DNA from 4 places in the Streptomyces sp. NPDC012466 genome. Region 1 is predicted to be linked to each of the others. Evidence: riboswitches for the same ligand, from Rfam matches in the RefSeq annotation. Region 1 holds a riboswitch; each other region holds the start of a gene.
What was found. A riboswitch is a leader RNA that binds a small molecule or an ion and turns the genes downstream of it on or off. The one in region 1 is predicted to bind cobalamin.

Region 2: another riboswitch for cobalamin. It lies ahead of ACFY9E_RS00835 (energy-coupling factor ABC transporter permease); the one in region 1 lies ahead of ACFY9E_RS33145 (cobalamin biosynthesis protein).
Region 3: another riboswitch for cobalamin. It lies ahead of ACFY9E_RS35305 (ribonucleoside-diphosphate reductase subunit alpha); the one in region 1 lies ahead of ACFY9E_RS33145 (cobalamin biosynthesis protein).
Region 4: another riboswitch for cobalamin. It lies ahead of ACFY9E_RS21665 (ABC transporter substrate-binding protein); the one in region 1 lies ahead of ACFY9E_RS33145 (cobalamin biosynthesis protein).

What each region holds. Positions count from the first base shown of each region.
Region 1 covers NZ_JBIBEQ010000011.1:52,457-59,588, reverse strand. The annotation lists gene cobN (cobaltochelatase subunit CobN) at 1-1,204, opposite strand, end outside; gene ACFY9E_RS33150 (cobyric acid synthase) at 1,201-2,709, opposite strand; gene ACFY9E_RS33145 (cobalamin biosynthesis protein) at 2,711-3,646, opposite strand; cobalamin riboswitch at 3,746-3,904, opposite strand; gene ACFY9E_RS33140 (hypothetical protein) at 4,021-4,242, opposite strand; gene ACFY9E_RS33135 (inorganic phosphate transporter) at 4,277-5,524, opposite strand; gene ACFY9E_RS33130 (class II aldolase/adducin family protein) at 6,063-6,791, shown strand; gene ACFY9E_RS33125 (alpha/beta fold hydrolase) at 6,874-7,132, shown strand, end outside.
Region 2 covers NZ_JBIBEQ010000001.1:175,063-182,194, forward strand. The annotation lists gene ACFY9E_RS00820 (ABC transporter permease subunit) at 1-1,408, shown strand, start outside; gene ACFY9E_RS00825 (MFS transporter) at 1,405-2,712, shown strand; gene ACFY9E_RS00830 (protein kinase) at 3,007-4,398, shown strand; cobalamin riboswitch at 4,528-4,713, shown strand; gene ACFY9E_RS00835 (energy-coupling factor ABC transporter permease) at 4,743-5,444, shown strand; gene ACFY9E_RS00840 (energy-coupling factor ABC transporter substrate-binding protein) at 5,441-5,809, shown strand; gene cbiQ (cobalt ECF transporter T component CbiQ) at 5,815-6,564, shown strand; gene ACFY9E_RS00850 (ATP-binding cassette domain-containing protein) at 6,561-7,132, shown strand, end outside.
Region 3 covers NZ_JBIBEQ010000012.1:201,013-208,144, forward strand. The annotation lists gene ACFY9E_RS35285 (extracellular solute-binding protein) at 1-560, opposite strand, end outside; gene ACFY9E_RS35290 (GntR family transcriptional regulator) at 873-1,637, shown strand; gene ACFY9E_RS35295 (DUF3311 domain-containing protein) at 1,796-2,062, shown strand; gene mctP (monocarboxylate uptake permease MctP) at 2,059-3,687, shown strand; cobalamin riboswitch at 3,877-4,010, shown strand; gene ACFY9E_RS35305 (ribonucleoside-diphosphate reductase subunit alpha) at 4,134-6,485, shown strand; gene ACFY9E_RS35310 (ribonucleotide-diphosphate reductase subunit beta) at 6,485-7,132, shown strand, end outside.
Region 4 covers NZ_JBIBEQ010000005.1:565,464-572,595, forward strand. The annotation lists gene ACFY9E_RS21655 (ATP-binding cassette domain-containing protein) at 1-644, opposite strand, end outside; gene ACFY9E_RS21660 (iron chelate uptake ABC transporter family permease subunit) at 641-1,639, opposite strand; gene ACFY9E_RS21665 (ABC transporter substrate-binding protein) at 1,769-2,785, opposite strand; cobalamin riboswitch at 2,854-3,044, opposite strand; gene ACFY9E_RS21670 (CoA-binding protein) at 3,127-3,555, shown strand; gene ACFY9E_RS21675 (amino acid permease) at 3,689-5,293, shown strand; gene ACFY9E_RS21680 (4-hydroxybenzoate 3-monooxygenase) at 5,316-6,539, shown strand; gene ACFY9E_RS21685 (metalloregulator ArsR/SmtB family transcription factor) at 6,541-6,900, opposite strand; gene ACFY9E_RS21690 (cation diffusion facilitator family transporter) at 6,964-7,132, shown strand, end outside.

The DNA.
Region 1 (7,132 bases):
GCTCCTCCGTCAGCCACTCCACGTCGTGCCCGCCGGCGTTGATGAGCCGGTGGATCAGCTCGTCACCCTCGTCCGGATGTCCCTCGACGACGTACCCGGCGTCCCGCAGCGCGTCCAGCACCCGCACCGCCGAGGCCGGGGTGTCGAGCCCGACCGCGTTGCCGACCCGGGAGTGCTTGGTCGGGTACGCGGTGAAGACCAGAGCCAGCTTCTTCTCGGCGTTCTCCTTGTGCCTCAGCCGCGCGTGCCGTACGGCGATGCCGGCGACGCGCGCGGCCCGCTCCGGGTCGGCGACGTACACGGGCACGTCGTCCGGGCCCTGCTCCTTGAAGGAGAACGGCACGGTGATCAGCCGCCCGTCGAACTCCGGGATCGCCACCTGCATCGCGGCGTCCATGGGGGAGAGGGCGGCGTCCGACTCCGCCCAGGCCTGCCGCGAGGACGTCAGACACAGGCCCTGCAGCACGGGGATGTTCAGCTCGGCGAGGGCGCCGATGTCCCAGGCCTCCTCGTCACCGCCGGCCGAGGCCTGCGAGGCGTGGGTGCCGCCGGCGGCGAGCACGGTCGCGACCAGGGTGTCCGCCTGCCCGAGGATCTCGTACAGCCCCGCGTCCGCGCCGCGCAGCGAACCGCAGTACACGGGCAGCGCGTTGGCGCCCCGCGCCTCGATCGCCTCGCACAGGGTGTCGACGAAGGCGGTGTTGCCGCTCAGGTGGTGGGCCCGGTAGAAGAGCACGCCGACGGTCGGCCGGCCCTCCACCCGGGCGCGCTCGCCGTGGACGCCGTACTCCGGCATCGTGCGCGGCTCGACGAACCCCTCGCCCGTCAGCAGCACGGTGTCGGAGAGGAACCGGGCGAGTTCGGTGAGGTTGTCCGGCCCGCCCTCCACGAGGTACTTCAGCGCCTCGGCCACGACACCGGCCGGGACGGACGACTCGGCCATCAGCTCCGCGTCCGGCACGGCCTCGCCGCCCAGCAGCACGGTGGGGATACCGGAGGCCTTCAGGGCGGCGAGCCCGTCCTCCCAGGCCCGCTTGCCGCCGAGCAGCCGGACGACGGCGATGCCGGCTCCGTCCAGCAGGGCCGGAAGCTCCTCCCGGACGTCCACGCGGGTGGGGTTGCCGATCCGGTAGTCGGCACCGGAGGCGGCCCGGGCCGCCAGCAGGTCCGTGTCGGCGGTCGACAACAACAACACAGTGCTCATGCGGGCGCTCCCGGTGGAATGAAGGGCAGTCCTTGCGGCGCGCCGGACTCGATGAGCCGCCACAGCGCGTCCGTGTCCGCGTGCTGTTCGATCAGATCGCCGAGCCGGTCGAGCTGCTCCTCGCGCAGCGCGGCGAACGAGGTGTCCGGAGCGGGCACGAAGCGGCGGCCCGCGGCGGCCGCCACCTCCCGCAGGAACGCCCGCCGGAAACCGTCCGACTCCAGTGAGCCGTGCCAGTGCGTGCCCCAGGTCTGGCCGACCCGGCACCCGTCCAGGAAGGGGTCCCCGCCGGTCACGTCGGCGACCCCGTGGTGGATCTCGTAGCCCTCGACCTGCTGGCCGAGGGCCTCGCCCGCCGGCCGGGTGAGGGTCTTCTCGCGGGCGAACCGCACCCGCACGGGCAGGATCCCGAGCCCGTCGACGTGACCCTTGCGGCTCTCGACGTCGTCCTCGATGTGCTCGCCGAGGATCTGGAAACCGCCGCAGATGCCGAGGACGGGCCGCTGCTCGGCGGCCCTGCGGGCCAGCGCGCCGGCGAGGCCGCGCTCGCGCAGCCACTCCAGCGCACGGACCGTTCCCCGGGTCCCGGGCACGATGACGAGGTCGGCGTCGGACAGCTCCTCCGGCCGGTCCACGAACCGCACCACGACGCCCGGTTCGGCGGCCAGCGCGTCCACGTCGGTGAAGTTGGACATGAGCGGCACGGCACAGACCGCGACCCGCAGCACGTCCTCCCCGACCGGCGGGGCGACGACGGACTCCCGCACCGCTCCCCGCAGGGACACCCGAAGCCCGTCCTCCTCGTCGATGCCGAGCCCGTGCCGGAACGGCAACACGCCGTACGTACGCCGCCCGGTGAGGCCTTGCAGCATGTCCAGGCCCGGCTCCAGCAGGGAGACGTCCCCGCGGAACTTGTTGACGAGGAACCCGGCGACGCAACGCTGGTCCTCGGGCGACAGCAGCGCCAGGGTCCCGAAGAACGAGGCGAACACACCGCCCCGGTCGATGTCGCCGACGACGAGCACGGGAAGCCCGGCGTTACGGGCGATCCCCATGTTCACGATGTCCGTCCGCCGCAGATTGATCTCGGCGGGAGAACCGGCCCCCTCACAGATCACCGCGTCATACGTGCCCCGCAACTGCTCCAGACAGTCCAGCACCGTCCCGAGCAGCCTCTGCTGCCGCCCGCCGTGGTAGCCGCGCGCACTCATCTCCCCGACCGGCTTGCCCAGCAGCACGACCTGACTGCTCTGCTCACCCCCGGGCTTGAGCAGCACGGGATTCATCAGCGCGGTCGGCTCGACCCGGCAGGCCTGCGCCTGCATGGCCTGCGCCCGCCCGATCTCGGCCCCCTCCTTCGTCACGAAGGAGTTCAGGGACATGTTCTGCGCCTTGAAGGGCGCGACCTTGACGCCCTGCCGCACCAGCCACCGGCAGATCCCGGCGGTCACGACGCTCTTGCCCGCGTCGGAGGTGGTGCCGGCGACGAGAAGCCCACCGCTCATGTCATTTCCCCCTCTTCAGCAACCGCGCACCGGCGCACACGCCGAGCGCCAGCCAGGTGACGCGCCGCGAGAGCCGCACAGCCCGTGCGACGTCGTGCGTGCCGACGGCACGCCCCCCGGTGTTCAGCACGGGCCGGTCCTCCACCCGCCCGCCGTACGAGAGCGTCCCGCCCAGCCGCACCCCGAGAGCCCCCGCGAAAGAGGCCTCCACCGGACCGGCGTTGGGGCTCGGGTGCTTCGCCGCGTCGGCCCGCCAGGCCCGCACGGCACCCCGGGGATCCGGCCCGGCCAGGGCTGCGAGGACCGCGGTCAGCCGTGCTCCCGGCCAGCCCGCGAGGTCGTCCAGCCGCGCGGAGGCCCACCCGTACCGCCGGTAGCGGGCCGACTTGTGTCCGACCATCGCGTCCAGGGTGTTGACGGCCCGGAACCCGAGCAGCCCCGGCACCCCGCCGACGGCTCCCCACACCAGGGCCCCCACCACCGCGTCGGAGGTGTTCTCGGCGACCGACTCGACCACGGCCCGGGCGATGCCGTCGGCATCGAGGGCCTGCGGGTCCCGCCCGCACAGATGCGGCAGCCGGGCCCGGGCCGTCTCGACGTCACCGGCCTCCAGGGCCCGCCCGATGGCCTGCGCCTCCCGCGCGAGCGAAGTCCCCCCGACGACGGCCCAGGTGGCGGCACCCGTCAGCGCGACGGAGGCGACGGAGGACGTCCGCACGGCCCGCGCGGCGACGGAGCCGAGGGCGACGGCCCCCGAGGTGCACACGGCGGTGTGCAGCGCGCCCCACCCGCGGTGGTCCCGCCACAACACCCGTTCCACGGCACCCGCGGCCCGTCCGAACGCGGCGACCGGATGCCCTCGGCGAGGATCACCGAGCAGCAGGTCACCGATCAGACCGGCGGCGGCACCGTACGCGAAGACGCGACCGGCACCCATGGGCTCAGCCGGCCGGAAGGGCAGGCGGAGGCGGGGTGTTGGAACGGGATCGGCAGCCGCGCATGGCGATACGTGTCCTCACTCAGGGTGTCCACGCCCTGGTTCGACGAGACCGGCGGCGAGAGTTCCTGGCTCCCGGGGATCACTACCCCGGTGACAGTGGCGGGACCGCGCCGGACTCTCACCGGCTTCCTCTCCTGCCGCCGTACTGGCCCCGGCAGTCCACCACGGCCGGCAACCGCCGTCAACTTGCCGTTGACCTGCGAGGGGAGAGTGTGGAGAACCCCACACCGGCCCCTTCCCGCACACGACGACCGGGCGGCGCGGGACCGGAGTCCCGCGCCGCCCGGCGGACACGATGTGCGGTCGGGCCGTCAGGCCACGATCAGGTAGATCCCGTAGCCCACGGCCGCCGCGCACGCCGCGAAGCACGCGTACGCTCCCGTGACCGCGAGCCCGGCGGACCCGCCCTGCGCCACCGCGCGCTCGCGGCGCGACAGGCCGGTGATGCCGAGGGTGAACAGGCCGACGAGGGCAACGGTGACCACGAGGCTGACACCGAAGACGGAGCCGAGGGCCGCCCAGTCGATCTTCATCTCAGAGACTCTTCCTTGTAACCGGTGGGCGGGGTCAGACCGTGGTGGTCGTGGTCGGCGTCCGTTCGGCCGTGGCCTGCGCCGGGAACGAGGGGACCGGCTCCTCGGCGACCGTGCCGCCCGCAGGCGGCGGCGTCACCGCGGCCATCGCGGTGGTCACCACGCCGGCCGGCTCCGCCTCGTCGGCGTCGTTGACGTTGGTGTGGTCGACGACCTCACGCCGGGACAGCTTCCAGATCGCCGCGCTGGAGGCGACGAGGAAGACGGCCACCACGGCGGTGCCCCAGTTGCCGAAGCCGGTGACGTACTCGGCGAGCGCGCCCACCAGGGCCGCCGCCGGGAGCGTCAGACCCCACGCGACGAACATCCGCGTCGCGGTCGACCAGCGGACGACACCGCCCTTGCGGCCGAGCCCCGCGCCCATCACCGAGCCGGACACCGAGTGCGTCGTGGAGAGGGAGAAACCGATGTGGGAGGAGGCCAGGATGACCGTGGCCGCGGAGGTCTGGGCGGCGAAGCCCTGCTGCGGCTGGAGGTCGGTCAGTCCCTTGCCCATGGTGCGGATGATGCGCCAGCCACCCAGGTACGTGCCGAGCGCGATGGCGAGACCCGCCGAGAGGATGACCCACATGGGCGGGTCGGAGTCGGGGGCGACAGCGCCGCCGGCGACCAGGGCGAGGGTGATGACACCCATCGTCTTCTGGGCGTCGTTGGTGCCGTGGGCCAGGGAGACCAGGCCGGCGGAGGCGATCTGGCCGGCTCGGTAGCCCTTCTTGGACGCCTGGCTGTCGGCCTTGCTGCCGAGGGAGTAGGTCAGCCGCGTGGCGAGCATCGCCGCGATGCCCGCGACCAGCGGGGCGGCGATCGCCGGGATGAGCACCTTGGTGACCAGCACGTCGCCGTGCACCGCGCCGACGCCCGCCGAGGCGATCGTGGCACCGATCAGGCCGCCCATGAGGGCGTGGGAGGAGCTGGACGGCAGGCCGACCAGCCAGGTCAGCAGGTTCCAGAGGATCGCGCCGACCAAGGCGGCGAAGATGACCTCGGGACGGATGCCGGCCTCGTCGACGAGGCCCTTGGAGATCGTGTTGGCGACTTCGACGGACAGGAAGGCGCCGACCAGGTTGAGGACCGCGGACATGGCCACCGCAACCTTGGGCTTCATGGCGCCCGTGGAAATGGTCGTGGCCATGGCGTTCGCGGTGTCGTGGAAACCGTTCGTGAAATCGAACGCGAGTGCGGTTACTACCACAATCGCGAGGATCAGCGAGAAGCTTTCCATTTACCCAGGCAATCGTTCGAGGTCGTTGACGGTACGAACGTAGGCAACCTGAGTGAACGGAAGATGAACTGGGAGGGGCGCAGGGGTGACCGCAAAGGGGGGTCGTGACTCCGCCCCGGAACGGCGGTCCCGGCGCCCGTCGGTCAGGCGCCTCGCGCGAACCGCTTCAGCCGATCGAGCGACCCGTCGAAGAGATTCTGGTCACCCGGCAGGGAGCCGCTGTCGCCGGCGCGGGTGATCTGGCCGGCCCCGCCCGGCGAGCCAGGCCGTAGCAGCCGTGCTTCTTGTCGTACGGGTTGTATGCGATGTCGAGCGCGGGCGGGCCGGCGGTGCGAAGTGGTAGGCGCCGCGCACCGGGCCCGCCCCGCGCACGCCGTCGTACTGCCGGCCGCGGCGGGGATCTTCCCCCAGGAATGGCGACGTGTACGGCGAAATCCTCCGGAGTGTACGGAAAGATCGGTGCATGTCCGAAGATCTCCGGCCGGGCAACACGCCCCGGCCGGCGGCGCGTTGAGTCTCCGCCTGGCAGGATCGCGGCATGGCTGAGCAGCGAGGCGACGAGCGGGGCACGGGAGACGCACGGCAGGCCGGACCGGGAGCGGGGGAGCGGCGCGGGAGTGCGCGCCCCGAGGAGGCGCGTGCCTGGGAGGACCTCGTCGCGACGGCCCGCCGGACGGTCGCGGACGGACTCGTCGTCGGCACGTCCGGCAACGTGTCGGTGCGCGTCGGCGACACGGTCCTGGTCACGCCGTCGGGCGTGCCCTACGACCGGCTGGCGCCGGACGACGTGACCGGCGTCGACCTCGACGGCCGGCAGGTCCTCGGCACGCTCGTCCCGACCAGCGAGCTGCCCATGCACCTCGCCGTCTACCGCACGACCGGCGCCCTGGCCGTCGTTCACACCCACGCCGTGCACGCCACGGCCGTCTCGACGCTCGTGAGCGAGCTCCCGCTGATCCACTACATGGCCGCGGCGCTCGGCGGTCCCGTCCGGGTCGCCCCGTACGCCACGTACGGCACCGACGAGTTGGCCGAGAACATGCTCCGCGCCCTCGCCGGCCGCTCCGGCTGCCTCCTCCAGAACCACGGCACCGTCACCCACGGCGGCACCCTCGACCAGGCCTACGACCGCACCGCCCAGCTGGAGTGGATGTGCCGCCTGTGGCTGACCGCCTCCTCGGTGCCGGGCCTGACCCCCGGCCTGTTGTCCCGGGAACAGCTCACCGAGGTGGAGGAGCGCCTGAGCGGCTACGGCCAGCGAGGCTGAGCCGTCCGCAGGGCCGCCGCGGACGTCACCCCGCGGCTGCCCCCCACTGGTCGCCCACGGCATCCGCCGGGACACTGGAGCCGTGCGCACTGTCAAAGCGACGGCCGCTGCCGTCACCGCCGTGATCGGGGCCGGTGCCGCCGCGGTGGCCGCCGGCCGGCTCGCCAGCGACGCCGCGCTCAAGGCGCCCCCCGGCAGGCCCCTGCCCACCGAGCCCCGGCTCACCGTGCACGGCACCGCCGACGGGCGCATCAGCCTCACCCGGGACCTCGCCGCCCTGCGCCCCGGCCGCTACGGCCTCTCCGGGGACGGCTCCCACGCGGTCGTCGGCCCCGTCCTGA
Region 2 (7,132 bases), on a different contig from region 1:
GGCCGCGCTGCCCGAGTTCCTCGTCGCCTCGGTGCTGGTCTCGGTGATCGGCGTGCAACTGGGCTGGCTGCCCGCGCTGGGCTGGTACGGACCGCAGTGGATGGTGCTGCCCTCGCTCGCCCTCGGCCTGCCCGCCGGGGCGGTCCTGGGACGGATGCTCGACGACCTGCTGCCCGGCGCGTTCGCGGAACCCTGGGCCATGGCGGCCGCGGCACGCGGTGTTCCGCAGAGGTCCGTGGCGCGGCAGGCGGTGCGCCGCTGCGTGCCCGGACTGCTGCCCAACCTGGGCCTGTTCGTCGTCGGTCTGACCGGTGGATCGGTCGCCGTCGAGCAGATCTTCGACATCCCGGGCCTGGGCCGGCTCACCCTGCACGCCGCGCTCGCCCAGGACCTGCCCGTCCTGCAGACCGGCACGCTCGCCCTCGTACTGGTCGCGGCCACCGCCGGGGTCCTCGCCCGGCTCGCCGCCCGGCTGCTGATCGGGCCGGCGCTGCGCGACGGCGCCCTGCAGTCCCTGCACCGGCCCCGGCCGCCCGCGCCCCGCGCGCTCCCGCTGCTCTACGGCGGGCTGCTGGCGGCCGTCATCGGTTTCGGGCTGCCCCGCGACCCGCTCGCCCTGGACACGCTCGCCCGGCTGCGAGCCCCTTCCGTGGCACACCCCTTCGGGACGGACGCCCTCGGCCGGGACGTCCTCGCCCGGATCTCCCACGGGGCGCTGACCACCCTCGGCCTCGCCCTCGCGGTGAGCGCCGCAGCCCTCGTCGCGGGGCTCCTGCTGGGCCTGTTGCCGAGGCTGTCCGGACCGCTGGTCGACACCCTCAGCGCGCTGCCGCCGGTGCTGGCCGGCCTCCTCGTCACCGGCATCGCGGGCAGCGGGCCCTGGACGCCCGCGCTGGCCGTGGCCGTCGTCGCCTGGTCCCCGCTGGCCGCGCACACCTCCTCGCTGCTGCGGCAGGAGCGGGCGACCGTCCATCTGACGGCCACCCGGGCCCTGGGCGCCGGCCGCTGGTACCTGCTCCGGCACGAACTGCTGCCCGCCGTCCTGCCCCCGGTCGCCCGGCACGCCCTGCTCCGGCTGCCGGGCATCGCCCTGAGCCTCGCCGCGCTCGGCTTCCTCGGGCTGGGCGCCCAGCCGCCGTCCCCCGAGTGGGGCCTGCTGCTGGCCGAGAACCAGCCGTACGCCGAGCGCGCCCCGTGGGCCGTCCTCTTCCCCGCCGCCGTGCTCGCCCTGCTCGGGGCGCTCGCGGTGACGGCCGCCGGCGGCCTGCGACGGCCCCGGCGGCGCACCCGGCCCACGGCCCCGGCCCTACCGCCCGGGGACCGGGGCACCCCCGCCCCGCAGCGGCGGCCGGACCGCCCCGACGCCCTCCTGACCCCTGTGTCCGCCTCACCGACAGAAGAACGATGACCGATCTCATCTCCCGCGTACTGGCCCGCAAGACCGCCCGCGCGTCCACCGGCAAGGAGGCGTCCCGGCCGCCGCGCGAGAGCACCTGGCGGCTCTGCAAGGAGCTGTCACCGCTGCTGCGGCTGCTGATCCTCACCCAGCTGGCCTTCAACATCGGCTTCTACGCCGTCCTGCCGTTCCTCGCCGAGCACCTCGGCACCGCGATCGGCATGGCGGGGTGGCTGGTCGGGTTCGTGCTCGGGCTGCGCACCTTCAGCCAGCAGGGCCTGTTCGTGGTCGGCGGCTGGCTCGTCGACCGGTTCGGGGTGCGGCCGGTGGTGCTGGCGGGCTGTGTGCTGCGCATCGCCGGGTTCGCCTGGCTCGGGTACGCGCAGACCGGTGGGGCCGTGATCGGGGCGGTGCTGGTGATCGGTTTCGCCGCCGCGCTGTTCTCCCCCGCCGTGGAGTCCGAGGTGGCCCGCCAGGCGGTGGTCTGGGAGGAGGACGGGCACGGCCCGCGCACCCGGGTCCTGGCCCTGTTCAGTGTGGCGGGCCAGGCCGGGGCGTTCGTCGGGCCGCTGCTCGGCGCGCTGCTGCTCGCCGTCGACTTCCGCACGGCGTGCCTCGCCGGTGCCGCGGTGTTCGTGCTCGTCCTCGCCGGGCACCTGTGGCTGATGCCGCAGCACATCCCCGGCCGGGTCCGCGTCCGGGAGCGGGGCGGGGCCCGCGTCCTGCTGCGCAACCGCCGCTTCCTCGCCCTGTGCTGCGCGTACGGCACCTATCTCCTCGCCTACAACCAGCTGTACCTGGCCCTGCCGGACGAGGTGCAGCGCGCGACCGGCTCCCAGGCGCCCCTGTCCTGGCTCTTCGCGCTGTCCTCCGTGCTGGTGGTCTTCACCCAGCTGCCGGTGACGCGCTGGGTTGGCGACCGGCTCGATCTGCGCCACTCCATGACCGCGGGGCTGCTGCTGATCGCGTCCGGTTTCGCGGTGGTGGCCGTGGCGCGGCCCGCGGGCTGGACGGGTGTCGCCGGGCTGCTGCCGGCCGCGGGCTTCGTGATCTTGCTCACGGTGGGTCAGATGCTGGTCGTGCCCGCCGCCCGCGCCTGGGTGCCCGACCTGGCCGAAGAGGGCCGGCTCGGCCTCTACATGGGTGCGCTGTCGTCGGTCTCCGGCCTGATCGTCCTCGCCGGCAGCGCGGCCACGGGCTCCCTGCTCGACCTGGACCTGCCGGCCGCCGTGCCGTGGCTGGCCCTCGCGGCCGTACCCGCCCTGGCGGTGGCCCTGCTGCCGCGCCGGGCGGAGGGGGCGGGCGCGGCGGCCTGATACGGCGCCGGGAGGCGCCCGGCGCGCCCCGGCGACCGGCGCGCGGGAGTGTCACCCCGGCGGACGCTCTCCCCGCTCGGGGATCTCCGGGAGCGCACCGTCCGGGGAGACCACTGTGGCGATCATGGGCCGTGCCGCGCCAGTATCCTGGGTCGGCTGCGGCACCCCCCCACCAATCCCCGTGCGGAAGCGGGGAGTTCGGCCTGCGGCGATGACCTTCCCACACGCATGAGACGAGGACGAGTGCTGCTAGCGGGCCGCTACCGGCTGGATGTTGAGATCGGGCGCGGTGGAATGGGAGAGGTCTGGCGTGCGTACGACGAGACGCTCGCCAGAGCGGTGGCCGTCAAGCTGCTGCTGCCCCAGGACACCGACGCCACGGCAACCTCCCGGTTCCGTCTGGAGGCGCAGACCGCCGGGCGCCTCAACCACCCCAACGTGGTGGGCGTCCTGGACTTCGGCGAGTTCGACAACCGGCTGTACCTGGTGATGGAGCTGGTCGAGGGCGACAGTCTCGCCGGGGTGCTGAACGGCTCCGGCACGCTGCCCGCCGAGCGGGTGGCCCATCTCGCCGCGCAGGCGTCCGCGGGGCTCGCCGCCGCGCACGGGCAGGGCATCGTGCACCGCGACGTCAAACCCGCCAACCTGCTGCTCGACGCCAACGGCACGCTGAAGATCGGCGACTTCGGCATCGCCCGGTTCCTCGACGACCCCGGCGCCGCGCTGACCGCCACCGGCCAGATCGTCGGCACCGGCCTCTACCTCGCGCCCGAACGGGCCCTGGGCAAGCCCGCGGGGCCCGCCTCCGACATGTACTCCCTGGGCTGCGTGCTCTACCAGCTCCTCAGCGGCCGCCCGCCGTTCCAGGCCGACACCGCCGTCGCCCTGCTCCACCAGCATCTCGACTCGGCTCCCGTGCCGCCTCGCGAACTCGGGGTCTCCGGACTGCCGCCGGCGTTCGAGAACTACCTCCTCGGCCTGCTCGCCAAGCAGCCCGAGGACCGTCCCACCGCCCAGCAGGCCGCCGAGTGGTTCACCGGGGGCGCCTGGCGGGGCCTGCCCGAGCCGCTGCCGGAGGTCTCGCCGCCGCTGCGGCCGAAGACCGCGTCCGCGGCGCCGTCCGCCGGGCCGGGCCCGTACACCGCCGAGACCAGCAGCCCGACCACGTACGCGCTGCCCGCGACCACGGGACACCGCACCGCGGCCCGGGCGGCCCAGGCGGGTCGTTCGGGGCGCTCACGCGGGCGCGGCGGCCCCGGCAACCGCTCCCGGGTGGTCGCGACGGCCGCCGCCGCGGCACTCTTCCTCGCCGCGATGCTCCTCGGCATGCGCTGGTTCTCGCCCGACACCACCGCGGAGGGCACGGAACCCGACGCGTCCCCGTCCGCGAGCAGCCCCGCCGCCACGCCGGCCACCGACTCCGCCACGTCCGTCTCCCCCGACCAGGACGCCGGCCCGGCAGCCGCTCCGGGGGCCGCCGGCACGCCGGGCACCGGCACCGTGGCCGATGTCACTCCGTCCACGCCGGCCGCCTCCCCGCCCCCTCCCGCGCCCGCGTCCGGCACCCCGGCTCCCGCCGGGGAAGCGGGCGACGGCGGCCCGGAGCAGCCGAAGCCGGAGAAGCCGGGCCCCGCCGGGGAAGGCGGGGAGGGCGACGACGGCGGAGACGACGGGGGCGACGACTGACACGGCCCGGACATCGCGTGACGGGACCCTTCCCGCAGCGCGTGGATCAGCCGGGGGATGCGCCGGTGTGCGAGCGGGCGCCCCCTCGCGCGCCCCCAGGGGTGGCTTGTCATCGCCCTTACCCCGGCCTTATTGTCACCAGGCCTTGGTGAACGGGAAATCCGGTGTGATGCCGGTGCGGCCCTCGCCACTGTGAATCGGGAAGTCCGGCTCCGGCCCTCACGGGCAGCCACTGGGTCCTCGCGACCCGGGAAGGCGGAGTTCGGGCGGTGGTACCCGTCAGCCAGGAGACCGGCCAAGGCGCGTCAACCATCCACGAGGTGCTGGAGAGGGTCTGCTGAGCCATGCACATTGCCGAGGGTTTCCTTCCTCCGGCGCACGCGGTCGCCTGGGGCGTCGCGTCGGCGCCGTTCGTCGTCCACGGGGTCCGGTCGCTCACCCGTGAAGTGCGCGAGCACCCCGAGAGCACCCTGCTCCTCGGTGCGTCCGGCGCCTTCACGTTCGTCCTGTCCGCCCTGAAACTGCCGTCCGTCACCGGCAGTTGCTCGCACCCCACCGGCACGGGCCTCGGAGCCATCCTGTTCCGGCCGCCCATCATGGCGGTGCTGGGCACCATCACCCTGCTCTTCCAGGCGCTGCTGCTCGCGCACGGCGGCCTGACCACGCTCGGCGCCAACGTCTTCTCGATGGCGATCGTCGGTCCCTGGGCCGGATACGCCGTCTACGCCCTGCTGCGGCGCTTCAACGCGCCGCTGATGGTGGCCGTGTTCTCCGGCGCGTTCGTCGCCGACCTGTCCACCTACTGCGTCACCAGCGTGCAGCTGGCGCTCGCGTTCCCCGACCCGGGCAGCGGATTCCTAGGCGCGCTCGGCAAGTTCGGTTCCATCTTCGCCGTCACCCAGATCCCGCTCGCGGTGAGCGAGGGCCTGCTGACCGTGCTCGTGATGCGGCTGCTGGTGCAGTCCAGCAAGGGCGAACTGACCCGGCTGGGCGTACTCCTCACCAAGAAGCAGACCCGGACCGAGACCGAGGCGGTGGCCCGATGAGCAGGAACACGAAGATCAACCTGGTGCTGCTGTTCGCCGTGGCCGCGCTCGCGGTGCTGCCCCTGGCACTCGGCCTCGGCGACCACAAGAAGGAGCCGTTCACGGGATCCGATGCCGAGGCCGAGACGGCGATCACCGAGCTGAAGCCGGATTACGAGCCGTGGTTCTCGCCGCTGTACGAGCCGCCGTCCGGAGAGATCGAGTCGGCTCTGTTCGCCCTCCAGGCGGCTCTCGGTGCCGGAGTCCTCGCCTACTACTTCGGCCTGCGCCGGGGACGCCGGCAGGGCGAGCGGCGGGCGCTGGAGCGGGAGGCCGGCAGCGCGCTCGCGGGCGCCGCGGGGAAGTCCACCGCGGAACAGGACTGAGCCGGGTGCTGCCGATCGACGCGGCGGCGCACGGCAGTCGCTGGCGCCGCCGCCATCCCGTGGACAAGGCCGTGCTCGGGCTCGGCCTGACCGTGCTCGCGATCTCCCTGCCGCCCTGGCCGGGCGCGGCCCTGGTGCTGCTGACCGCCCTGGTGGTGCTGCTCGGGCCGGCCGGTGTGCCCGGGCGGCGGCTGTGGCGGGCCTACCGGGTGCCGCTGGGCTTCTGTGTGACCGGCGCGGTCACACTGCTCGTCCAGGTGGGCGGCCCGGGCGGCTTCGTCTCCCTCGCCGCCGACGGGCCGCTGCGGGCCGGGGAGTTGCTGCTGCGCACCTCGGCGGCCTCGCTGGGCGTGCTGCTGTTCGCCTTCACCACCCCCATGTCCGACCTGCTGCCGCGCCTGGTCCGGGCCGGGATTCCCGCGCCGGTCGTCGACGTCGCGCTGGTGACGTACCGGATGAGCTTCCTGCTGCTGGACTCCGTGCGTCGCATCCGGGAGGCCCAGGCGGCCCGGCTCGGGCACACCAGCCGGAGCGCGGAGTGGCGTTCCCTGGCCGGGCTGGGCGCGACCGCGTTCGTCCGGGCCTTCGACCGGGCCACCCGTCTTCAGGCCGGGCTCGCCGGGCGCGGCTACGACGGCACCCTGCGCGTCCTGGTGCCCAAGGCCCGGGTCTCCGTCCGCTTCACGGCGGCCAGTTGCGCGCTGCTCGCGGCGCTGGCCGTCCTCACCCTCGTACTGGAAAGGCCGCTGACATGAGCGAGCCCGCCCTCGTCGCCCTGCGGGGCGCGTCCTTCGCCTACGAGGACGGTCCGGCCGTGCTCAGCGGCCTCGACTTCGAGATCCGCGAGGGGCGCGCGCTCGCGCTGCTCGGCCGCAACGGCAGCGGCAAGACCACGCTGATGCGGCTGCTGTCCGGCGGGCTGCGGCCCCACGAGGGCGTGCTGACGGTCGAGGGCCGGCCGGTGTCGTACGACCGCAAGGGCCTGACCCGGCTGCGGACGACCGTGCAGCTGGTGGTGCAGGACCCGGACGACCAGCTGTTCGCGGCCTCCGTCGAGCAGGATGTGTCGTTCGGGCCGCTGAACCTCGGCCTGGACGACACCCAGGTGCGGGCGCGGGTGGCGGAGGCGCTCGCCGCCCTGGACATCACGGCCCTGGCCGACCGGCCCACCCATCTCCTCTCCTACGGGCAGCGCAAACGCACCGCCATCGCCGGCGCGGTCGCCATGCGGCCCCGCGTCCTCGTCCTCGACGAGCCGACGGCCGGACTCGACCCCGACGGGCAGGAACGGCTCCTCACGACCCTCGACGGGCTCCGTGCCGC
Region 3 (7,132 bases), on a different contig from region 1:
CCCTGCTTCTTCTGGATCTTGTCCAGGGCGCCGGTCAGTTCCTTGTAGGTCTTCGGCGTGGACTTCACCCCCACCGAGGCGGCGACGTCCTTGCGCCAGTTGGCGACGCGGCCGCCGGCGTAGTACGGGACGCCGTACGTTTTGCCCTCGTAGGTCACCGAGGCCTTGAGGCCGTCCAGCCAGGCATCCGCGTTGTCGAACGTGCCCTGGTCGAGGGGGGCGAAGGCACCCTTGACCATGTAGCCGAGCATCTCGGTGTTGCCCATCTCGACCACGTCGGGGGCCTTGTCGGTGGCGAGGACGGCGTCGAGCTTGGCGTTCTTGTCGGGCCAGCCGTAGTACTCGTGGTTGATCTTGACGCCGGGGTGCTTCTTCTTCACCGCCGCGTCGGCGGCCTTCACCAGTTCCGGCCAGTTGTTCTGGGCGTCGACGGTGAGCCAGACGGTCAGCTCCTTGGCGTCAGCGCCCTTGTCGGAACCCCCGCCGCCCTCGCCGCCGCACGCCGCGATGGAGACCATCATGCCCGCGATACCGATCGCGGCTGTCAGCTTGCGCTTCACGCCACCCTCCTCAGGGATCCCACAACCCCCCTGGCTCCCCGCAGTGAACGTGGGGCCGGGCCTGGACCAATGGTGTAGACCAGTACGGGGAGCTTGGACCAGACCAGCAGGCCTGTCAAGGCTCCCGATACAGCCCTGACCAGCCGTTATGCGACCTACATATGCAGGAACCTTTAAGTAAGAAGCCAGCGGAAACCCGGGTGGACACGGCATACTGCGGGTAGACCACAGGGAATGGTGGACTAGACCAAAAGAGGCGCCGACGGTATACAAGTGGGATCGTGTCGGCAGACCGAGCCGGGAAGGCGGAGCATGAGCACCGACGTCAGCAGTGCGGAGAACGAGAACGGGGTGCCCGTCCGTACCGCGCGCGTGCCCAAGTACTACCGCCTGAAGAAGCACCTGCTCGACATGACGGAAACCCAGGCGCCCGGCACACCGGTCCCGCCCGAGCGCACACTGGCGGCGGAGTTCGACACCTCACGCACGACCGTGCGCCAGGCGTTGCAGGAGCTGGTCGTCGAAGGCCGGCTGGAGCGCATCCAGGGCAAGGGCACGTTCGTCGCCAAGCCGAAGGTCTCGCAGGCGCTGCAACTGACCTCGTACACCGAGGACATGCGCGCCCAAGGCCTCGAACCCACCTCGCAGCTGCTGGACATCGGCTACATCACCGCCGACGACCGTCTGGCCGGGCTGCTCGACATCACGCCCGGCGGGCGCGTGCTGCGCATCGAGCGGCTGCGCATGGCCAATGGCGAGCCGATGGCCATCGAGACCACCCACCTGAGCGCCAAACGCTTCCCCGCCCTGCGCCGCTCCCTGGTGAAGTACACGTCCCTGTACACCGCGCTCGCCGAGGTCTACGACGTCCGTCTCGCCGAGGCCGAGGAGACCATCGAGACGTCCCTGGCCACCCCGCGCGAGGCCGGCCTGCTCGGCACGGACGTCGGCCTGCCGATGCTGATGCTCTCCCGGCACTCGCTGGACCGGGACGGCCGGCCGGTGGAGTGGGTGCGGTCGGTGTATCGGGGCGACCGGTACAAGTTCGTGGCCCGGCTGAAGCGGCCCGCCGACTAGGGGCCCCGGGCAGGGGTTTCGCCGCTGCTGAGGGCTGCTGCCGGGGCCTGGTTTCGGTTGGGTACCGCATTGCGGACGAGGGGTTCCGTTATCGCCACACCCTGACCTAGATTGCCTGCGCATTACACAGGTGATCACCAAGGGGACGGAGCCGCCTGATGTCGCAAGCCCCAGAAGTCAGCAGAGGGCCGGTGGTGACGCCCATGCGCGTCGTCATCGCCGTCTGCCTCATAGCGCCGTTCGTGGCCATGCTGTGGGTCGGTTCGTACGCGAAGACCGACCCGGCCTTCATCGGGATCCCGTTCTTCTACTGGTACCAGATGGCGTGGGTGCTCATCTCCACCGTCCTGACGATGATCGCCTACAAGCTGTGGCAGCGTGACCAGCGCGCCCGCTCGGCCGCGAAGGGCGGTGCGTCGCAGTGAAGGACGGCGTGAACGGCGTCGCACTCGGCGTCTTCATCTTCTTCTTCCTGGCCGTGACGGTCATGGGCTTCCTGGCCGCGCGCTGGCGCAAGGCCGAGAACGAGCACAGCCTCGACGAATGGGGCCTGGGCGGCCGCTCGTTCGGCACCTGGATCACGTGGTTCCTGCTGGGCGGCGACCTGTACACGGCGTACACCTTCGTCGCCGTCCCGGCCGCGATCTACGCGGCGGGCGCGGCCGGTTTCTTCGCGGTGCCGTACACGATCCTGGTGTACCCGCTGATCTTCACCTTCCTCCCCCGCCTGTGGTCGGTCTCCCACAAGCACGGGTACGTCACGACGTCCGACTTCGTGCGCGGCCGCTTCGGCTCGAAGGGCCTGTCGCTCGCGGTGGCCGTGACCGGCATCCTGGCGACGATGCCGTACATCGCGCTCCAACTGGTCGGCATCCAGGCCGTGCTGGACGTGATGGGTGTCGGCGGCGGCGAGAACACCAACTGGTTCATCAAGGACCTGCCGCTGCTGATCGCGTTCGGCGTGCTGGCGGCGTACACGTACTCGTCGGGTCTGCGGGCCCCCGCGCTCATCGCGTTCGTGAAGGACACGCTGATCTACATCGTCATCGCGGTGGCGATCATCTACATCCCGATCAAGCTGGGCGGCTTCGACGAGATCTTCGCCAAGGCCGGCGAGGCCTACAGCCAGACCAACCCGGCCACGGGTGCGCCGCGCGGCGCGCTGGTGCCGGCGGAGGCGGGCCAGTGGACGTACGCCACTCTGGCGCTGGGCTCCGCCCTGGCCCTCTTCATGTACCCGCACTCGATCACGGCGACGCTGTCCTCGAAGAGCCGTGAGGTGATCCGCCGCAACACCACGATCCTGCCGCTGTACTCCCTGATGCTGGGGCTGCTCGCGCTGCTCGGGTTCATGGCGATCGCGGCCGGCATCAAGGTGCAGAACGGGCAGCTGGCCATTCCGCAGCTGTTCGAGACGATGTTCCCGGACTGGTTCGCGGGCGTGGCGTTCGCGGCGATCGGCATCGGCGCGCTGGTGCCCGCGGCCATCATGTCCATCGCGGCCGCGAACCTCTTCACCCGCAACATCTACAAGGACTTCATCAAGCCGGACGCCACACCGGCGCAGGAGACCAAGGTCTCCAAGCTGGTCTCCCTGCTGGTGAAGGTGGGCGCCCTGGCCTTCGTCCTCACCATGGACAAGACGGTCGCCATCAACTTCCAGCTCCTGGGCGGCATCTGGATCCTGCAGACCTTCCCGGCCCTGGTCGGCGGCCTGTTCACCCGCTGGTTCCACCGCTGGGCGCTGCTCGCGGGCTGGGCGGTCGGCATGATCTACGGCACGGTCGCCGCGTACGGTGTGGCCTCCCCGACCCAGAAGCACTTCGGCGGCTCCGCGAAGGAGATCCCCGGCATCGGGGAGATCGGCTACATCGGCCTCACGGCGTTCGTCCTGAACGTCGTCGTCACCGTCGTCCTGACCTTCGTCCTGAGGGCCGTGAAGGCTCCCGACGGCATCGACGAGACCGAGCCGGAGGACTACACGGCGGACGCGGGCGACCCCGGGGTCCAGGTGGAACTCCCGCCCGCCACCGCCGGTTCGGCCCACTGACGTCAGGGGCACCAACCAGCGCACACCACCCGCAGCGGGCCACCGTGACCGACCGTCACGGTGGCCCGCTGTCGTATGTGATGCCCGGGGTCTCTCACGCGGCTCCCGGACATCACTCTGGTGACCTACCAGTTGACGCTCTGAAACCAGCGCGACACAACATCTGGGGGTGCCATGCGCGCCTGGCACAAGATGTATGCTCATGCTCGCTGTCGCCGCAGGGGAATCCGGTGCGAATCCGGAACTGTCCCGCAACGGTGTACTTGTGCATGTTTCGTGCACAGGAGTCAGTCCGAGGACCTGCCGACAGCGCACCCGGCCACCCGGCCGGTGTGCCCTGACGTCCGGGCCTCGTGGAATGGGCCGGTGGACGCGGCGCCGTGTGCGTTCGCGTGCTGCCCCCTGCCCTCGACGAGGCCCCCGTGCCGAGCGAGGGAGAGCCCCACGTGACCATCGCGCCAGCCGAACCGGTCTCAGCCGCCGAAGAAGTGCAGGACGCTCCCGGAGCCGCGTTGCTGCGGACCCTGACCGAGCTGACCGCCGACCTCCCCGACACCGACCCCGGCCGGGTCGCCGCCGCCGCACTGCGCGGCCGGTCCGCCCGGGCGGACGAGACGGAGTTGCGGGAGCTGGCGACGGAGGCCGCGGCCGGTCTGATCTCCGAGGACCCCGCTTACTCCCGGCTGGCCGCCCGGCTGCTGACCATCGGCATCCGCGACGAGGCCGCCTCGCAGGGCGTCACCTCCTTCACCGAGTCCGTCGCGGTCGGCCACCGCGAGGGCCTCATCGCCGACCGCACCGCCGAGTTCGTGCGGCTGCACGCCGCCCGGCTCGACGCGCTCATCGACACCGGCGCCGACGACCGCTTCGGCTACTTCGGCCTGCGCACCCTGCACAGCCGCTACCTGCTCCGGCACCCGATCACCCGCAAGGTCGTCGAGACGCCGCAGCACTTCATGCTGCGCGTCGCCGCCGGTCTGGCCGAGGACGACACCAGCCGCTCGGTGGACGAAGTCGCCGCGCTCTACGCGCTCATGAGCCGCCTCGACTACCTCCCCTCCTCCCCCACCCTCTTCAACTCGGGCACCCGGCACCCGCAGATGTCGTCCTGCTACCTCCTCGACTCCCCCAAGGACGAGCTGGACTCCATCTACGACCGCTACCACCAGGTGGCCCGGCTGTCGAAGCACGCCGGCGGCATCGGACTCGCCTACTCCCGCATCCGCGCCCGCGGTTCGCTGATCCGCGGCACCAACGGGCACTCCAACGGCATCGTCCCGTTCCTGAAGACCCTCGACGCCTCGGTCGCCGCCGTGAACCAGGGAGGCCGTCGCAAGGGCGCCGCCGCCGTCTACCTGGAGACCTGGCACTCCGACATCGAGGAGTTCCTGGAGCTGCGTGACAACACCGGTGAGGACGCCCGCCGTACGCACAACCTGAACCTCGCGCACTGGGTGCCGGACGAGTTCATGCGGCGTGTGAACGCCGACGCGCAGTGGTCGCTGTTCTCCCCCTCGGACGTGCCCGAGCTGGTCGACCTCTGGGGCGAGGAGTTCGACGCCGCCTACCGGGCGGCCGAGGCGAAGGGGCTGGCGAAGAAGACGCTGCCCGCACGCGAGCTGTACGGCCGGATGATGCGCACCCTCGCGCAGACCGGCAACGGCTGGATGACCTTCAAGGACGCCGCCAACCGCACCGCCAACCAGACGGCCGAGCCTGGCCACGTCGTCCACTCCTCCAACCTCTGCACGGAGATCCTGGAGGTGACCGACGACGGGGAGACGGCGGTCTGCAACCTGGGCTCGGTCAACCTCGGTGCCTTCGTGAGCGACGGGGACCTCGACTGGGAGCGCCTGGACGAGACCGTCCGCACGGCCGTGACCTTCCTCGACCGGGTCGTCGACATCAACTTCTACCCGACCGAGCAGGCGGGCCGCTCCAACGCCCGCTGGCGTCCGGTCGGCCTCGGCGCCATGGGCCTGCAGGACGTCTTCTTCAAGCTGCGCCTGCCCTTCGACTCGCCCGAGGCCAAGGCGCTGTCCACCCGTGTCGCCGAGCGCATCATGCTCGCCGCCTACGAGGCTTCGGCCGACCTCGCCGAGCGGAGCGGCCCGCTGCCGGCCTGGGAGAAGACCCGTACGGCCCGGGGCGTGCTGCACCCCGACCACTACGACGTGGAACTGGCCTGGCCCGAGCGCTGGGCGGCCCTGCGCGAGCGGATCGCGACGACCGGCATGCGCAACTCCCTGCTCCTCGCCATCGCGCCCACGGCCACGATCGCCTCCATCGCGGGCGTGTACGAGTGCATCGAGCCGCAGGTGTCCAACCTGTTCAAGCGCGAGACGCTGTCGGGTGAGTTCCTCCAGGTCAACTCCTACCTGGTGGACGAGTTGAAGCGGCTCGGCGTGTGGGACGCCCGCAGCCGGGAGGCCCTGCGCGAGGCCAACGGCTCGGTGCAGGACTTCGCCTGGATCCCCGAGGACGTCCGCGCCCTCTACCGCACGGCCTGGGAGATCCCGCAGCGCGGCCTGATCGACATGGCGGCGGCCAGGACCCCGTTCCTGGACCAGTCCCAGTCCCTGAACCTCTTCCTGGAGACGCCGACCATCGGCAAGCTCTCCTCGATGTACGCCTACGCCTGGAAGTCCGGGCTGAAGACGACGTACTACCTGCGCTCGCGCCCGGCGACCCGGATCGCCCGCGCCGCCCAGGCCACCGTCCCCGTGCAGGCCACCCCGGATCCCGAAGCGGTCGCCTGCTCCCTGGAAAACCCCGAGTCCTGCGAGGCCTGCCAGTAATGAGCACCCAGAACCTTCTCGATCCCGGCTTCGAGCTCACCCTGCGCCCCATGCGCTACCCGGACTTCTACGAGCGCTACCGGGACGCCATCAAGAACACCTGGACGGTGGAGGAGGTCGACCTCCACTCGGACGTCGCCGACCTCGCCAAGCTGTCACCGGCGGAGCAGCACCTGATCGGCCGCCTGGTCGCCTTCTTCGCGACGGGTGACTCGATCGTCGCGAACAACCTGGTGCTCACGCTGTACAAGCACATCAACTCCCCCGAGGCGCGGCTGTATCTGAGCCGGCAGCTCTTCGAGGAGGCCGTGCACGTCCAGTTCTATCTGACCCTGCTCGACACCTATCTGCCCGACCCGGAGGACCGTGCGGCGGCCTTCGCGGCGGTGGAGAACATCCCGTCCATCCGCGAGAAGGCCTCGTTCTGCTTCAAGTGGATGGACTCGGTGGAGAAGATGGACCGGCTGGAGACCCGGTCCGACCGCCGGCGTTTCCTGCTCAACCTGATCTGCTTCGCCGCGTGCATCGAAGGCCTGTTCTTCTACGGCGCCTTCGCCTACGTGTACTGGTTCCGCAGCCGGGGCCTGCTGCACGGCCTGGCCACCGGCACCAACTGGGTGTTCCGCGACGAGACGATGCACATGTCC
Region 4 (7,132 bases), on a different contig from region 1:
ACGACCTGATCGCAGTACATCGCCGCGAGGTTGAGGTCGTGCAGGGCGACCACGGTGGTGACCGGAAGACCCGTGACGAGGGTGAGCAGGTCGAGCTGGTGGTGGATGTCGAGGTGGTTGGTGGGCTCGTCGAGGAGGAGTTCGCGGGGTTCCTGGGCGAGCGCGCGGGCGATCTGCACCCGCTGGCGTTCGCCGCCCGAGAGGGTGTGCCAGGGCTGGGCGCAACGGCCGGTGAGGCCCGTGCGCTCCAGGGCGGCGCGCACGGCCCGCTCGTCGTCCGCGGAGGCGGGCGCCCAGGCCCGCCGGTGCGGGACGCGGCCCAGCCGTACGACGTCCTCCACCGTCAATTCGATCTGGGTGTCCGACTGTTGCTCGACGACGGCGAGGCGGCGTGCGACCGTGCGCCGGGGCAGCTCACCGAGTGGTGCGCCGTCGAGCGTGACGACTCCGGAGGTCGGCGTGAGCAGTCCGGCCAGCAGCCGCAGCAGCGTGGACTTGCCGGAGCCGTTGGGGCCGAGGACGCCGACGGTGGAGCCGGGCTCGGGCGCGAGGGCCACGCCGTCCAGGATGAGGCGTCCGTCGGCACGGCGACCGACCCGGTCGGCCCGCAGCCCCTCACCCTTCGAACGCCCGGTGCCGCTCACCGCACCCTCCGCGTCCGGTACAGCACCGCCACGAACGCCGGCACTCCGATCAGCGACGTCACGACCCCCACCGGAACCTCCTGCGGATCGAGGACGGTACGGGCCAGGGTGTCGACCCACACCAGGAACACCGCCCCCGCGAGAGCGGTGACCGGCAGAAGCCGTGCGTGCCCGGGACCGGTCAGGGCCCGGGCGGCGTGCGGCAGGACCAGCCCCACGAAGCCGATCGCCCCGGCCGAACTGACCAGGGCGGCCGTGAGCAGGGCCGTGACGCACAGCAGCACCAGGCGGGTGCGGGCGACGGACACCCCGAGCGCGGCCGCCGCGTCCTGCCCGAAGGCGAAGGCGTCGAGGGTACGCGCGTACGACAGGCACACCACCAACGCCAGGGCCAGCACCGCCAGGCACAGCCACACGTCGGTCCAGCCGGCGCCGCCGAGCGAGCCGAGGAGCCAGAACAGCACGCCGCGGGTCGTCTCGGCGTCGGCGGCGGTCATGACGACGAAGGAGGTGAGCGCGGAGAAGAGCTGCATGGCGGCGACGCCCGCGAGGACGACCCGGTCGGTGGTGCCGCCGAGGGTGTGACTGAGCAGCAGCACCAGCGCGAACGACAGCAGGGCGCCGAGGAACGCCCCGGCGGACACCGGGAGGGCGCCGCCGCCCACGCCGAGGACGACGACGAGGACCGCTCCGGTGGAGGCGCCCGAGGACACTCCGAGCACGAACGGGTCGGCGAGGGGATTGCGCAGCAGCGACTGCATCACCGCCCCGCACACGGCGAGTCCGGCCCCGCACACCGCGGCGAGCAGGGTGCGGGGCAACCGCAGCTGCCAGACGATCCCGTCCCGGATCGGCGTCAGCCCCGAGCTGCCGAGACCCAGGTGGGCGGCGACGACGGACCACACGTCGGCGACCCGGATGTCGGCGGGGCCGATGGTGATGGCCACGGCGAGGGAGGCGGCGAGCGCGACGGCCCCCGCCGCGCCCAGCGCGATCGACCCGGATGTCGGCGGGGCCGATGGTGATGGCCACGGCGAGGGAGGCGGCGAGCGCGACGGCCCCCGCCGCGCCCAGCGCGAGTCCGGCCCCGCGTCGGGCCCCGGGGGCCGGCTCGCTCCGGGTGGTCACTTCACCAGCCCGAACCGGCGCAGCCCCGCGGCCACCCGCTCCACGCCCTCGACGGTGCGGATGGTCGGGTTCATGGCCTGCCCGCTGAGCAGCACGTACCGCTTGTGCCGGACGGCGTCCATGTTCCTGGTGACGGGGTTGGACTCCAGGAAGGCGATCTTCTTCGCGGCCGACTCGGCGGTCTGCGACTTGCGGGTCAGGTCGCCGATGACGAGGACGTCGGGGTCGCGGTCGGCGACCGTCTCCCAGTTGACCTGCGGCCATTCCTCGCGGGTGTCGTCGAAGGCGTTCTTCGCGCCGAGGACCCGGGTGATGATGCCCGGCGCTCCGCAACAGCCGGCCGTGTAGGGCGACTCGGAGTTGGCGAACCAGTACAGGAGGGTGACGTCGGAGGCGTCGATGCCGGCCGTGGCCTTCTTCATGCGCTGCTGGAGGGAGGCCACGAGCTTGTCGCCCCGCTCCTTCACCCCGAACACGGTCGCGAGGTCCCGGACTTCGCCGTAGACGGTGTCGATGCCCAGGGCCTTGTCGCGTGCGCCGTCGCCGCCGCCGGAGTTGTCCTTGCCTGCGCAGTCGGACGGGGAGACGTAGGTGGGGACGCCGAGCTTCTCGAACTGCTCGCGGGTTGCGACGCCGCCCTTGCCGAGGGTGGAGACGAAGGACGCGGCGACGAAGTCGGGGTCGGCGTCCAGGACGCGTTCGAAGGACGGGTTGTCGTCGGCTAGGCGCGGCACCGACGCGTTGGCCTTCTCCAGCCCCTTCATCACCGGGTCGGTCCAGGTCGCGGTGCCCGCGAGGCGGTCGGTTAGACCGAGGGACAGCAGGATCTCGGTGGTGCCCTGGTTGAGGGAGACCGCGTGCCGCGGCGGGGTCTCGACGGCGACGTCGTGGCCACAGTTGACGAGCGTGACGGCGGCCTTCGCCGTCGTGGGTCCGGAGGCGCCGCAGCCGGTCAGGAGCAGGGAGCCGGCCGCGAGCAGGACGGCGGCACGGGCGGGTAGGGCGAGGGACACGGGAACCAGTCCTCAGGCGTCGAGGGCCCATTCGCGGAGCCCGGTCGTACGGTGCTCCCCCGCCGCATGCGGCCGCGGGGGCCGCCAGCAGGTCTTCGGACTCGGGTTCACCCGGATCGGAGCGCCTTCCCGGACGTCCACGAGGGAGTCCAGTGGCCGAGGCCCCGCCCGTCCCCCTCACCGCTGCGCGTCAGTTCCGGATTCGCACCGGATTCCCTGACCCACGTACATGGGTTCGACTGGCCTCGGCAAGCTATCACGGAGGCCGTCCGGGGAATCACCGCGCACCCCGCGCCGTTGACCCGGGAGCAGTTCGTCCACGACTCCCGAGGAGGCCGCCGGTGTACGGCGACGAGGCAACGGTCCGCAGGATTCTCACCGGGCTCGGCGACACCTGGGCCGTGGTGGGCCTGTCGTCGAACCGGCAGCGCGCGGCGTACGGCGTCGCCGCCGTGCTCCAGCGCTTCGGCAAGCGCGTCGTGCCGGTGCACCCGAAGGCGGAGACGGTGCACGGGGAGAAGGGGTACGCGAACCTGGCGGACATCCCCTTCGAGGTGGACGTGGTGGACGTCTTCGTGAACAGCGACCTCGCCGGAGCCGTCGCCGACGAGGCGGTCGCCAAGGGCGCGAAGGGCGTCTGGTTCCAGCTCGGCGTCATCGACGAAGCGGCGTACGACCGGACCCGGGCGGCGGGCCTGGAGATGGTGATGGACCGCTGCCCGGCGATCGAGATCCCACGGCTGTCTCATCACCGCGTACAGGAATCCTGAAGCGTTTCCCACGAAATCCCCGTGCCCGGTCAAGGCTGCACAACTCGTCTTCTGCGGTCGCCTGACCCCTTCCTAACCTGAGGCCTCTTGCTCGCCGAACTCCCCGAGTTCATCTCTGAGAGGCCCCGCATTCATGGAAAGAGACGGCCTGCGCCGGGAGGTCGGGCTGATCGGGCTCATGTGGGCCTCGGTCGGTTCCATCATCGGCTCGGGCTGGCTGTACGGCGCCGAGAAGGCCGTCGTGGCGGCCGGCCCCGCGGCGATCCTGTCCTGGCTCATCGGCGCGGTGGCGATCGTGCTGCTGGCCCTGGTGCACGCGGAACTGGGCGGCATGTTCCCGGTCGCGGGCGGCACGGCCCGCTACCCGCACTACGCGTTCGGCGGACTGGCCGGCATGTCCTTCGGCTGGTTCTCCTGGCTCCAGGCGGCGACCGTGGCACCGATCGAGGTCGAGGCCATGATCGGCTACGCCGGGCACTGGCACTGGGCACAGGGCTTCCAGCACGCGAAGGACGGGACGCTCACGACGAGCGGCTTCGCCGTCGCCGTCGTCCTGATGGCCGTGTTCGTCGTCGTCAACTTCCTCGGCGTGCGGATCCTGGCGCACACCAACAGCGCCGCCACCTGGTGGAAGGTGGCCGTGCCGCTGGCCGCGATCTTCATCATCGCGGCCGGCAACTTCCACCCGGGCAACTTCACCGAGCACGGTTTCGCCCCCTTCGGCGCCCACGGCGTGCTGAGCGCCGTCAGCTCCAGCGGCATCATCTTCGCTCTGCTGGGCTTCGAGCAGGCGATCCAGCTGGCGGGCGAGAGCCGCGACCCGCAGCGTGACCTGCCCCGCGCCACGATCGGCTCGGTCGCCATCGGCGCGGCCATCTACGTCCTGCTCCAGGTCGTCTTTATCGCCGCCCTGCCGCTGAGCTCCTTCGCGCACGGCTGGACCAAGCTCGACTACCCCGGCATCAGCGGTCCGTGGGCCGGACTCGCGACCCTGGTGGGTCTCGGCTGGCTGAGCGCGGTGCTGTACCTGGACGCGGTGGTCTCCCCCGGCGGCACCGGCCTGATCTACACGACGGCCACGTCCCGCGTCTCCTACGGTCTGGCCCGCAACGGTTACGCGCCGAAGCTCTTCGCCCGCACGGACGCGCGCGGCGTGCCGTGGTTCGGGCTGATCGTGTCCTTCGTGACCGGCGTGGTCTGCTTCCTGCCGTTCCCCAGCTGGCAGCAACTGGTCAGCTTCATCACCTCGGCGAGCGTGCTGATGTACGCGGGCGCCCCACTGGCCTACGGCGTCTTCGCGGACCGGCTGCCGCACCGGGAGCGCCCCTACCGCCTGCCCGGCGGGAAGGTCCTCTCGCCCCTGTCGTTCGTGGTGGCCGACCTCATCATCTACTGGTCCACCTGGGACACCCTGTGGCGGCTCGGCGTGGCCATCGTCCTCGGCTACGTCCTGCTCGGCGGCTACGCCTGGTACGCCGTCCGCAAGGGTCTGCCCGACGCGCCCCGCCTCGACTGGAGGGCCGCCCAGTGGCTGCCCGTGTACCTGCTGGGCATGGGCGTCATCTCCTGGCAGGGCGGTTTCGGCGGCCAGGGGCACCTCGGACTGTGGTGGGACGTCCTGGTCGTCGCCGTGTTCTCGCTGGCGATCTACTACTGGGCCCGTGCCTCGGCTTCCCGGACCGGGGAGATCGAGCGGAGCATCGAGGAGGTGGCCGTCGCGGAGGTGCCCGTGCACTGAGACCGGCCTCCATAATGTGCGCATGACCCACCCCGTGCCGCCCGTCAACTCCGGCGCCCCGCAACGCTTCCCGGTCGTTGTCGTGGGCGCCGGTCCCGCGGGGCTGACCGTCGGCAACATCCTGCGGGCCGCGTCCGTTGACTGTCTGGTGCTGGAGACGGAGACCCGGGAGTTCATAGAACAGCGGCCCCGGGCCGGGGTCATCGAGGAGTGGGCCGTACGCGGCCTGGAGAAGCGGGGCCTCGCCCGGAACCTGCTGGACCGCGCCGAGCTGCACACCGCGTGCGAGTTCCGCTTCGACGGGCAGCGTTACCGGTTCCCGTACGGCGAGCTGACGGGCAGCCATCACTTCGTCTACCCGCAGCCGTTGCTGGTGACGGACCTGGTGCGCGAGTACGCCGACGTCCGGGGCGGAGAGATCCGCTTCGGCGTCCGGGACGTGCGGATCCACGACCTCGACACCGACCGGCCCTGGGTCTCGTACACCTGCCCGGAGACGGGTGAAGGCCACGTGGTGCACTGCGACTTCGTCGCCGGCTGCGACGGGGCGCGCGGGGTGAGCCGGGCCTCGCTCCCGCCCGAGCGGGTCCGTATCGCGCGGCACGACTACGGCGTCGGCTGGCTGGCCCTGCTCGCCGAGGCCCCGCCGTCCGCCGACTGCGTGCTGTTCGGCTGCCACGCGCGCGGGTTCGCCGGCCAGATGCCCCGCAGCCCGGAGGTGACCCGCTACTACCTCCAGTGCCCGCCGGGCGACGACCCGGCGAACTGGCCGCACGAGCGTGTCTGGGCCGAGCTCCGGGAGCGGCTCGGGGCGGCCGGTGTGCCGCCGCTGACCGAGGGGCGGCTGATCGAGAAGCGCGTGCTGGACATGCACGACTACGTGGTCGAGCCGATGGTGCACGGCCGGCTGTTCCTCGCCGGCGACGCGGCCCATCTGGTCGCCCCCATCGCCGCCAAGGGCATGAACCTCGCCCTGCACGACGCCTTCCTGCTCGGCGACGCCCTGGCCGCCCGGCTGACCACCGGCGACGACAGCGGTCTCGGCGGCTACGCGGCGGCGTGCCTGCGGCGCGTGTGGGACTACCAGGAGTTCTCGCAGTGGCTGTCCGAGGTGTACCACGGCACGGCGGCGGGCGACCCGTTCCGCGCGGGCATCACGCTCGCCCGGCTGCGCCGCCTGTTCACCTCGCCCGCGGCGGCCGCCGCCTTCGCCGAGCAGTACCTCGGGACGGCGGCGCGGTACTGACTCAGTCGTGCGGGGGCCGGTCGCTGAGGCGGTGGTCGGCCACGTTCAGCGCCTCGTCGACGAGCCGGCGCAGATGGCCGTCGCGGAGTGCGTAGATCACCCGGCGGCCTTCCTTGCGCGTGTTCACCAGGCCCGCGAGGCGCAGTCGCGCCAGGTGCTGGCTGACGGCCGGCCTGGCCGCCCCGCACACTTCCGTGAGGGTCGTGACGTCGGCCTCTCCCCCGGTCAGCGCGTGCAGCAGAGCGAGCCGGGTCCGGTCCCCCAGCAGGGCGAGGAGTTCGGCGGCGAGTGCGAACTGCTCCTCGCCGGGGCTGCGCGGATGCGCATCATGCGCAGATGACAGGTGCATGCGTGCGCTCATACGCACATAATGGCGGCACGGGACGGGTACGTCCACTCTCGCGCGCACCGAAAGGGGATCCACGTGAGCGACCGGCACGAGCACTCCCACCCGCACCGCCACGACCACGGCAACGGCCACGGCCACGGCCACAGTCACAGCCACGGCCTGCGCCGGCGGATGAGCCACCTCCTCACCCCGCACTCCCACGAGACGGCCGACAAGGTCGACTCCGCGCTGGAGTCCTCGGCGC